One region of the Pseudomonas zhanjiangensis genome, then DNA from elsewhere that is predicted to be linked to it. Evidence: predicted binding sites of a transcription regulator. Region 1 holds the regulator's gene; each other region holds the start of a gene.
The links. The regulator sigma-54, encoded in region 1, starts transcription at its own class of promoters, with help from an activator protein. The targets are predictions, from matches to a motif close to ANTGGCATNNANNTTGCTNT.

Region 1 (3,273 bases):
CGCCGGGATCGGCTACCTGCCGCAGGAGGCCTCGATCTTCCGCAAGCTCAGCGTGGCCGACAACATCATGGCCATCCTCGAGACGCGCAAGGACCTGGGCCGCGCCGAGCGCCGCAAGGAACTCGAAAGCCTGCTGCAGGAATTCCACATCAGCCATATCCGCGACAACCTCGGCATGAGCCTGTCCGGGGGCGAACGGCGCCGCGTGGAAATCGCCCGCGCCCTGGCGACCGCACCGAAATTCATTCTGCTCGACGAACCCTTCGCCGGCGTCGACCCGATCTCGGTCGGCGACATCAAGCAGATCATCCACCACCTCAAAGCCAAGGGCATTGGCGTGCTGATCACCGATCACAACGTCCGCGAGACCCTGGACATCTGTGAAACGGCCTATATCGTCAATGATGGGCAACTGATCGCCGAAGGCGATGCCGCTGCCATCCTGGCCAACCAGCTGGTCAAAGAAGTGTATCTGGGGCACGAATTCCGCCTGTAAATGGCGATTTTGTCGGCCGAGCAGCAGCTGCTGCTAGGCAAACCCCTCCAGCTCAGGCATATAATTTGCTTCCTAGTGGCGCCTCGGCGCCCTGTAGTGGATTGCGCTCAGGCGCCGGTATTGAAGGTCTGCAATGAAACCATCGCTAGTCCTGAAGATGGGCCAGCAGCTGACGATGACTCCGCAGCTGCAACAGGCCATTCGTCTGCTCCAACTGTCCACCCTGGATCTGCAACAGGAAATCCAGGAGGCGTTGGAGTCCAACCCGATGCTCGAACGCCAGGAAGACGGCGAGGACTTCGACAGCTCGGACCCGCTGGCCGACGGCGCCGACAGCCCGACAACCACGCCTCAGCAAGAGGAGCCTTACCAGGACACCAGCTACCAGGAAACCACCCAGACCGTGGACAACCTGGAAGATGGCGAGTGGAACGAGCGCATTCCCAACGAGCTGCCGGTCGATACCGCCTGGGAAGACGTCTACCAGACCAGCGCCAGCAGCCTGCCGAGCAACGACGATGACGAGTGGGACTTCACCACCCGTACATCCAATGGCGAGAGCCTGCAGAGCCACCTGCTCTGGCAGCTCAACCTGGTCCCGATGTCCGACAAGGACCGACTGATCGGCGTCACCCTGATCGACTGCATCAACCAGCAGGGCTACCTGGAAGAGACGCTTGAGGAGGTGGTCGAGGCCTTCGACCCGGAACTGGACATCGAGCTGGACGAAGTGGAAGCCGTGCTGCACCGCATCCAGCAGTTCGAGCCAGCCGGTATTGCCGCCCGCGACCTGCGCGAATGCCTGCTCCTGCAACTGCGCCAGCTGCCGGCCAGCACCGCCTGGCTGAGCGAGGCCCAGCGCCTGGCCGGCGACTACCTCGACCTGCTCGGCAACCGCGACTACAACCAGCTGATGCGGCGCCTGAAGATCAAGGAAGACGAGCTGCGCCAGGTCATCGAGCTGATCCAGAGCCTCAACCCGCGTCCCGGCTCGCAGATCGAGTCGGGCGAGCCCGAATACGTGGTGCCCGACGTCATCGTGCGCAAGCACAACGACCGCTGGCTGGTCGAACTCAATCAGGACGCCATGCCGCGCCTGCGGGTCAACCCGCAATACGCCGGTTTCGTCCGCCGCGCCGACGCCAGCGCCGACAACACCTTCATGCGCAACCAGTTGCAGGAGGCGCGCTGGTTCATCAAGAGTCTGCAGAGCCGCAACGAAACCCTGATGAAGGTAGCCACCCAGATCGTCGAGCACCAGCGCGGCTTCCTCGACTACGGCGACGAGGCAATGAAGCCCCTGGTTCTGCATGACATCGCCGAAGCGGTCGGCATGCACGAGTCGACCATCTCGCGCGTCACCACGCAGAAGTTCATGCACACCCCGCGTGGCATTTACGAGTTGAAATACTTCTTCTCCAGCCACGTCAGTACCTCCGAGGGCGGCGAGTGCTCGTCGACGGCGATCCGCGCGATCATCAAGAAACTGGTCGCCGCGGAAAATGCAAAAAAGCCGTTGAGCGATAGCAAGATCGCTGGTTTACTGGAGGCACAAGGCATTCAAGTGGCCCGCCGCACAGTCGCAAAGTACCGCGAATCCCTAGGCATAGCGCCTTCCAGCGAGCGCAAGCGATTGATCTGAGGCGACACCGAACGGAAGATCGCTCGATACAGCACACAACCAACCCAGCCTCGCCCGTCCCGACCCTAGCGGCACCGTCGGATGTACAGAAGCGACAATGCCGGGTTCGCTGCCTCAGCCTCTTCCCAGCCGACGCGTTCCGGTGGCAGGTCTCAAGGCCTGTCTCTTTTACACGGCAACAAGGAGAATGCGGTATGCAAGTCAACATCAGTGGACATCAGCTGGATGTGACCGACGCCCTGCGTGACTACATCGACGAGAAACTCGGTCGATTGGAACGCCACTTCGACAAGATCACCAACGTACAAGTCATCATGGAGGTCGAGAAGCTCAAGCAGAAGATCGAAGCGACCCTGCACATCGCCGGCGGCGAAGTCGTCGCCAACGCCGAGCATGACGACATGTATGCCGCCATCGACCTACTGACCGACAAACTCGACCGTCAACTCATCAAGCACAAGGAAAAGCAGCTCGAGCGCCAGCAGGGCGCAATGGCCCGCTGAGATCGCCCCCCCTCCTATGATCCGACTTGAAAACATCCTGACCCCCGGCCGTTCCCTGGTGAACGTGCCGGGAGGCAGTAAGAAGCGTGTGCTCGAACAGATCGCCAACCTGGTGGCACGCGATCTGCCCGAGCTGGATAGCCAGGACATTTTCGAAAGCCTGATCGCCCGAGAGAAACTCGGTTCGACCGGTTTCGGCAATGGCATCGCCATTCCCCATTGCCGCTTGCCCGGTTGCAACGCACCGATCAGCGCCCTGCTGCGTCTGGACGCGGCAGTGGATTTCGACGCCATCGACGGCGCCCCGGTAGACCTGCTGTTCGTCCTGCTGGTGCCGGAGGCGGCCACCGACGAACACCTCGAACTGCTGCGCCAGATCGCCAGCATGCTCGACCGCAGCGAAGTGCGTGAACGCCTGCGCCAAGCCCAGAGCAGCGATGCCCTGTACCAGGTGGTAGTGGACGTACAGAGCGGTCACTGAGCATGCGCCTGATCATCGTCAGCGGTCGCTCGGGCTCCGGCAAAAGCACCGCCCTCGATGTTCTTGAGGATAACGGTTTCTACTGCATCGATAACCTGCCCGCCGGCCTGCTCCCGGAGCTCGCCGAGCGCGCCCTGCTGCACACCGAATT
Region 2 (3,273 bases), on a different contig from region 1:
CACGCCCTGGCGCTGCAGCTGGTGCCGGCGTGCGGCGGCGACCCGGGCGGCGCTGCTGGCACTGTCGGCGCCGGATTCGCCAGTTGGCACATGCAACGCGGTGGCTTCCCGGGCGACGGTGACATGCAGGTCGATACGGTCGAGCAGCGGTCCGGACAGCTTGCCGCGGTAGCGCTGGATCTGTTCCGGGGTGCAGCGGCAGCGGCCGCTGGGGTCGCCGAGAAATCCACAGGGGCAGGGGTTCATGGCGGCCACCAGCTGAAATCGTGCAGGGAAACGTACCTTGTCGCGCGCCCGGGCGATGACGATCTGGCCGCTTTCCAGGGGCTCGCGCAGTACCTCCAGGACCTTGCGGTCGAATTCCGGCAGCTCATCCAAGAACAGCACGCCCTGATGGGCCAGGGTGATTTCGCCGGGTTGCGGGCGGCTGCCGCCGCCGACCAGGGCCGGCCCGGAGGCGCTGTGATGGGGGTTTCTGAACGGGCGCTGCGGCCAGGCGTCCAGCGGCGCATGGCTGGCCACCGAGTGGATGGCGGCGACCTCCAGGGCCTCCGCCTCGTCCAGCGGCGGCAGCAGGCCGGGCAGGCGGCTGGCCAGCAGGGTCTTGCCGGTACCGGGCGGGCCGGTGAAGAGCAGATTGTGTGAGCCTGCGGCAGCGACCAGCAGGGCGCGCTTGGCCGCCACCTGGCCCTGTACCTCGGCCAGATCCGGGTATGGCTGCGCCTGGCGCGGCAGGCCTTGGGCCTGGTAGGGGGCGATTGGCGTATGCCCGTTGAGATGCGCGGCCAGTTCCAGCAGATGGTCGACGGCGATCACGCTCAGGCCCGAGGCCAGGCTGGCTTCTTCGGCATTGGCCCTGGGCACCACCAGGGTGCGTCCGGCGCAGCGCGCGGCGAGGGCGGCGGGCAGCACGCCCTGGACTGGGCGTATGGCGCCGGACAAGGCCAGCTCCCCCAGGCACTCGAGCTGCTCCAGGGCGGCGCCGGGTACCTGACCGCTGGCGGCGAGGATGCCCAGGGCGATGGCGAGATCGAAGCGGCCGCCGTCCTTGGGCAGGTCAGCCGGGGCCAGGTTCAGGGTAATGCGCCGCGGCGGGAAGTCGAACGCCGAGTTGAGGATGGCGCTGCGCACGCGATCCTTGCTTTCCTTGACCGCGGTCTCGGGCAGGCCGACCAGTGCCAGCGACGGCAGGCCATTGGCCAGGTGCGCCTCGACCGTGACGGCGGGGGCCTCGACGCCCACCTGGGCGCGGCTATGGACTATGGCCAGGGACATCGATCGCTCCTTGATCGTCTGCCGCCATGGACCGAGTGCTTACTCGGCGGGCGGCGCGGGCTCTGTCGCGAGGCGGGCTTCCAGTTCGGCGACCTTGGCTTCCAGGGCCTCCAGGCGGGCGCGAGTGCGCGCCAGCACGGTCATCTGGCTGTCGAATTCTTCCCGGCTGACCAGATCGAGCTTGCTGAAGCCACTCTGCAGCAGCGCCTTGAACTGGGCTTCGAACTCGCTGCGCGGAAGCGGCGTATCGCCATTGAACAGGCGCGAGGCGTGGGAGCCGAGGGCATCGAGCAGGGCTTTGGGCGGCAGCATGGCGAGGTTCCAGTAGCAGAGCGGGCGAGTGTAGCACGTCGCCGGGTGCGCCGGCCGGCTGCACACTTTTCGCGCATGGCAGCTGGCGGGCGCGCACCGATATCGTGCGCTATTCTCCTGGTGCAGTGCGCGTTCGGACAGCATTTTGCTGGTAACTGACTGAAAAAAAGCGCTTTTCGCTAAATTGGCAAGATTTCTGCTTGGACGCAGGTGACGGATGCACCGATGCAGTTCCAGTGCATCCGGCGAGGCAGAACGCCTTTCGCCAGGAGCGGTTGGTGGGTATCGGGGTCGCCAAGCAAGGACAGCCGATGCATTACAAAAGCCAGACACTGCGCTTAGACTTGAGTCGGGTTCGTAATTCCTGGGGCAAGTCCACCTTACACGGGAGAAAGTTTCATGAAGTTAGTCACTGCCATCATCAAGCCGTTCAAGCTGGACGACGTTCGTGAATCACTGTCAGAGATTGGCGTGCAGGGCATCACTGTCACCGAGGTCAAGGGCTTCGGGCGTCAGAAGGGCCACACCGAGCTGTACCGCGGCGCCGAATACGTAGTCGATTTCCTGCCGAAGGTGAAGATCGACGTGGCCATCGCCGACGACCAGCTGGATCGGGTCATCGAGGCCATCACCAAGGCGGCCAACACCGGCAAGATCGGTGATGGCAAGATTTTCGTGGTCAACCTGGAACAGGCGATCCGCATCCGTACCGGCGAAACCGATACCGACGCGATCTAAGCCTCCGAACCCCCCGCCCCAGGAGTTAAACCATGACTCTGCGAAGATTCGCAGGGCTAGGAGCCCTTTTGTCCCTCGTTTTCCCTGGCCTGGCCCTGGCCGACGAGGTTGTGTTGAACAGCGGCGATACCGCCTGGATGCTCACGGCCACGGCGCTGGTGCTGTTCATGACCATTCCCGGCCTGGCGTTGTTCTACGGCGGCATGGTCCGTTCCAAGAACATCCTCTCGGTGATGATGCAATGCTTCGCCATCACCGGCCTGATGAGCATCCTGTGGATGGTCTACGGCTACAGCCTGGCATTCGACACCACTGGCATGGAAGCGGGGGTTGTCAACTTCAACTCCTTCGTCGGCGGTCTGGGCCTCGCGTTCCTTAACGGCGTGACCCCCGACAGCCTGACTGCGGCCTTCCCGGAAAGCGTGTTCATCGTCTTCCAGATGACCTTCGCCATCATCACCCCCGCGTTGATCGTCGGCGCCTTTGCCGAGCGCATGAAGTTCTCCGCCATGCTGGTGTTCATGACTGTCTGGTTTACCCTGGTCTACGCGCCCATCGCGCACATGGTCTGGGGTGGCGACGGTGGCCTGCTGTGGGACTGGGGTGTGCTCGACTTCGCCGGCGGCACCGTGGTGCACATCAATGCCGGTATCGCCGGTCTGGTCGCCTGCCTGGTGCTGGGCAAGCGCAAGGGCTTTCCGACCACGGCCATGGCGCCGCACAACCTGGGGCTGACCCTGATCGGCGCCGGCATGCTCTGGGTCGGCTGGTTCGGCTTCAATGCCGGCTCTGCCGTGGCGGCCAACGGTACGGCCGGCATGGCCATGCTGGTGACCCAGATCGCTACGGCGGCGGCGGCACTGGCCTGGATGTTCGCCGAGTGGATCACTCACGGTAAACCCAGCGCCCTGGGCATTGCCTCCGGCGTGGTCGCCGGCCTGGTTGCCA
Region 3 (3,273 bases), on a different contig from region 1:
CGCTCGGCAGCCAGCGCTTGAACGCGGCGCTGCGGGCGGTTTTCAGGGTGTCTTGGATAGGCTGGGCGACGGCGGGGTTGCTCATCGTCTTGTCCTCGGAGCAAAGGGGAGCCGGCGTGTCCGGCTCCCGGGGCAGTTTGGTGCGTTACAGGAGCGAGTCGGGTTTCAGGCCGATCTTGAACTGGTTGATGTACGCGTTCGGCTGGCGACCGTCGTAGGTCAGGCCGTCGATGAACTCGTTGGTCGGTGCGCGGAAGCCGTCATCGCTGGCCGGCGGGAAGTCCTCGGCCTTGGCCTTGCCCTCGGCGACCAGCTCGGCGGCGGCGCTCTTGTAGATCTCCGGCAGATAGACCTGCTTGGCCACGTCGAAGTACCAGCTGTCCGGCTTGGCTTCGCCGACCTGACCCCAGCGGCGCATCTGGGTCAGATACCAGATGGCGTCGGAGTAGTAGGGGTAGGTGGCGTTGTAGCGGAAGAACACGTTGAAGTCGGGGACTTCACGCTTGTCGCCCTTCTCGTACTCGAAGGTGCCGGTCATCGAGTTGGCGATCACCTTGGCGTCGGCGCCGACGTACTCCGGCCGCGAGAGGATATCCACCGCTTCCTGGCGGTTGGCGTTGTTGTTCTCATCCAGCCACATGGCGGCGCGGATCAGCGCCTTGATCAGGCGCTTGTGGGTTTCCGGGTTGGCCTCGGCCCAGGCCTTAGAGACACCGAAGACCTTCTCCGGGTTGTTCTTCCAGATCTCGTAGTCGGTGATCACCGGTACGCCGATACCCTTGAATACCGCCTGCTGGTTCCACGGCTCGCCCACGCAGTAGCCATCGATGGTGCCGGCTTCCATGGTCGAGGGCATCTGCGGCGGCGGGGTCACCGAAAGCAGGGCGTCGGCACTGAGGGTGCCGGCGATGTCGCCCTTGGCCGGCGCATAGTAGCCGGGGTTGATGCCGCCGGCCGCCAGCCAGTAGCGCAGCTCATAGTTGTGGGTGGATACCGGAAACACCATGCCCAGGTTGAAGGGCTTGCCCTGGGCCTTGTACTGCTCGATCACCGGCTTCAGGGCATCGGCCTTGATCGGATGCACCGGCTTGCCGTTTTCCATCGGCACGTGCTTCTTCATCTCTTCCCAGACGGCATTGGAAACGGTGATGCCGTTACCGTTGAGGTCCATGGAAAAGGCGGTAACCACATCGGCCTTGGTGCCGAAACCGATGGTCGCGCCCAGCGGCTGGCCGGCGAGCATATGGGCACCGTCCAGTTCGCCGGTGATCACCCGGTCCAGCAGCACCTTCCAGTTGGCCTGGGCCTCGAGGGTGACGTAGAGACCTTCGTCCTCGAAGTAACCCTTCTCGTAGGCGATCGCCAGTGGCGCCATGTCGGTCAGCTTGATGAAACCGAGCTTGAGCTCGTCTTTTTCCGGGGCGGCGGCGTGGGCGATCTGCAGGCTCAGCGGCGACAGCAGCATGACGGCGGCGCAGCCGAGGCCGGTCAGGGTTTTCTTCAGCAGGGAACGGCGAGCGATGGAATTACGCATGGTGAATCCTCAGGTCTCAGAAACGAAAAAAGACGCCGCAGACAGCCTGGCCATGGGAGTGGCAGGTGCCTTTGACGTCTTTGTCTATTCGTCTCGATCACCGCCGTTGGCGATCCGAAGACGGGTGTTAGGTCTTGGTTGGATATAAGCAAGGGGCTTGCCAGGTTTTCCGCCAAGCCTGCGCAGCAGCTGCCGGTAGCGCCATTGCGGTACCTTGAATGATTCTAGGGCGCTACAAAAAAACGCGTTAAAACAGCTAGATAAGAGATTTAATTGATGCTCTATCTAGCATCAGCGGGCGCCGATGTGCAGACGACGCTGGCCAGGTCATTGCCATAGCCCGGGCCGGTTTGAGCAATTGAGGTGCACGACAAATGCACCCTCGAACGCTTTTGGTTCGGTTTTCGTGCGCGGCTGCGCGGCGAAGGCAGGACACACTGGCGAACCTGGGAGCAAGGCTCAGGAGGCGGATGGCTCTTGTTGCTGCTCGAGGTAGTCCCTCAGCCAGCGGAGCACCTGTACCGCCTCCCAGCGGGCCGGATCGAACAGGGCGTAGGCTTGGCCCTGATAGCCGACCACGTCCAGTTGCTTGTGGTAGCCGGCGCGCTGCAGCAGCGCTTCCAGCTCGGCGAAGCAGGTATTGAAGTGCACCCGCGAAAACGGCGTTTTGCTCTCGGTGACGATGCCTTCCAGGTGCAGTTGCTCGACCGTGTTGCGCACCTTCTCCAGCGGCATTCGGTTCATGCTGTGTTTCAGTTGCAGTACGTCCAGCATCGTTGTGCTCCCGATTGATGCAGTGGATTGGTCTTTGCGGATGACGTGGTCAAGGGTAGTTGAAAAATACTGTACAAATAAACAGTATTGAGTAATAGTCTGCCCATCATCGACGAGAGGGCCACGCCGGCCGGGACTAATGGCCTCGGTCGAGGGCACTGCGGAGGAGGCAATAGCAATGCACCAGAAGTTGATGACGATTGTGTTGACGATGCTGCTCGGCGCTTGCGCCCAGCCCCAGGTCGAACAGCCAAAAGCCAACGGCAGCTACCTGGTAATCGAGAACGGCCAGGCCTGGGCGGTGCTGGTGTCCGACGGCAAGCGGGTCGAGGAGCAGGGCGTGGTGCTGGATGTGATCAGGCTGCCCGGCCAGCAATCGGCCGTCACCGCCAGCTACGTGATCGACACCCCCAATTGCGGCAAGGTGCAATGGCTGAGTGAGCGCCGCGATCTCGCCGACGGGCTGACCACCCTGATGTCGCTGCATGATAATCAGCGACTGGACAAGGCCGGTTGCGTGATAGGCGCGGGATTGAGCCGGGTTTGGACGGTGCTGGACTACTCGGGCTGAGGGCTGCGCCGTGACGCCATGCCCGGGTCGGACATGGCGCAACAATGCGGGGGGTTAGCTGCCGGGCGCCTTGCGTGCCTTGGCCGCTGGCGCCTGGAGCAGGCCGTCGGCGCGGAACATGGCCTTGATACCGCGCACGGCCTGGCGGATGCGGTCCTGGTTCTCGATCAGGGCGAAGCGCACATGATCATCGCCATAGTCCCCGAAGCCGAGCCCCGGCGAGACGCAGACCTTGGCCTCGGCCAACAGCTTCTTGGCGAACTCCAGCGAACCCATGGCGGCATAGGGCTCGGGGATCTTGGCCCAGACGTACATCGAGGCCTTGGGGTTCTCGACCATCCAGCCAATCTCGTGCAGGCCCTTGACCAGCACATTGCGGCGCTGGCGGTATTGC

Region 2: a site for sigma-54 is predicted at 1,771-1,790, ahead of glnK (P-II family nitrogen regulator). Genes of this name have one in related genera too.
Region 3: a site for sigma-54 is predicted at 1,680-1,699, ahead of AB5S05_RS20615 (CmpA/NrtA family ABC transporter substrate-binding protein). Genes of this name have one in related genera too.

Annotation. Positions count from the first base shown of each region.
Region 1 is NZ_JBFTEG010000006.1:135,321-138,593, forward strand. Features, by position in the region: gene lptB (LPS export ABC transporter ATP-binding protein) at 1-496, shown strand, start outside; gene AB5S05_RS09985 (RNA polymerase factor sigma-54) at 630-2,138, shown strand; gene hpf (ribosome hibernation-promoting factor, HPF/YfiA family) at 2,333-2,641, shown strand; gene ptsN (PTS IIA-like nitrogen regulatory protein PtsN) at 2,658-3,122, shown strand; gene rapZ (RNase adapter RapZ) at 3,125-3,273, shown strand, end outside.
Region 2 is NZ_JBFTEG010000001.1:466,399-469,671, forward strand. Features, by position in the region: gene AB5S05_RS02095 (YifB family Mg chelatase-like AAA ATPase) at 1-1,275, opposite strand, end outside; gene AB5S05_RS02100 (accessory factor UbiK family protein) at 1,315-1,587, opposite strand; gene glnK (P-II family nitrogen regulator) at 1,987-2,325, shown strand; gene AB5S05_RS02110 (ammonium transporter) at 2,358-3,273, shown strand, end outside.
Region 3 is NZ_JBFTEG010000027.1:4,816-8,088, reverse strand. Features, by position in the region: gene AB5S05_RS20620 (ABC transporter permease) at 1-85, opposite strand, end outside; gene AB5S05_RS20615 (CmpA/NrtA family ABC transporter substrate-binding protein) at 146-1,534, opposite strand; gene AB5S05_RS20610 (transcriptional regulator) at 1,994-2,308, opposite strand; gene AB5S05_RS20605 (hypothetical protein) at 2,487-2,879, shown strand; gene alaC (alanine transaminase) at 2,934-3,273, opposite strand, start outside.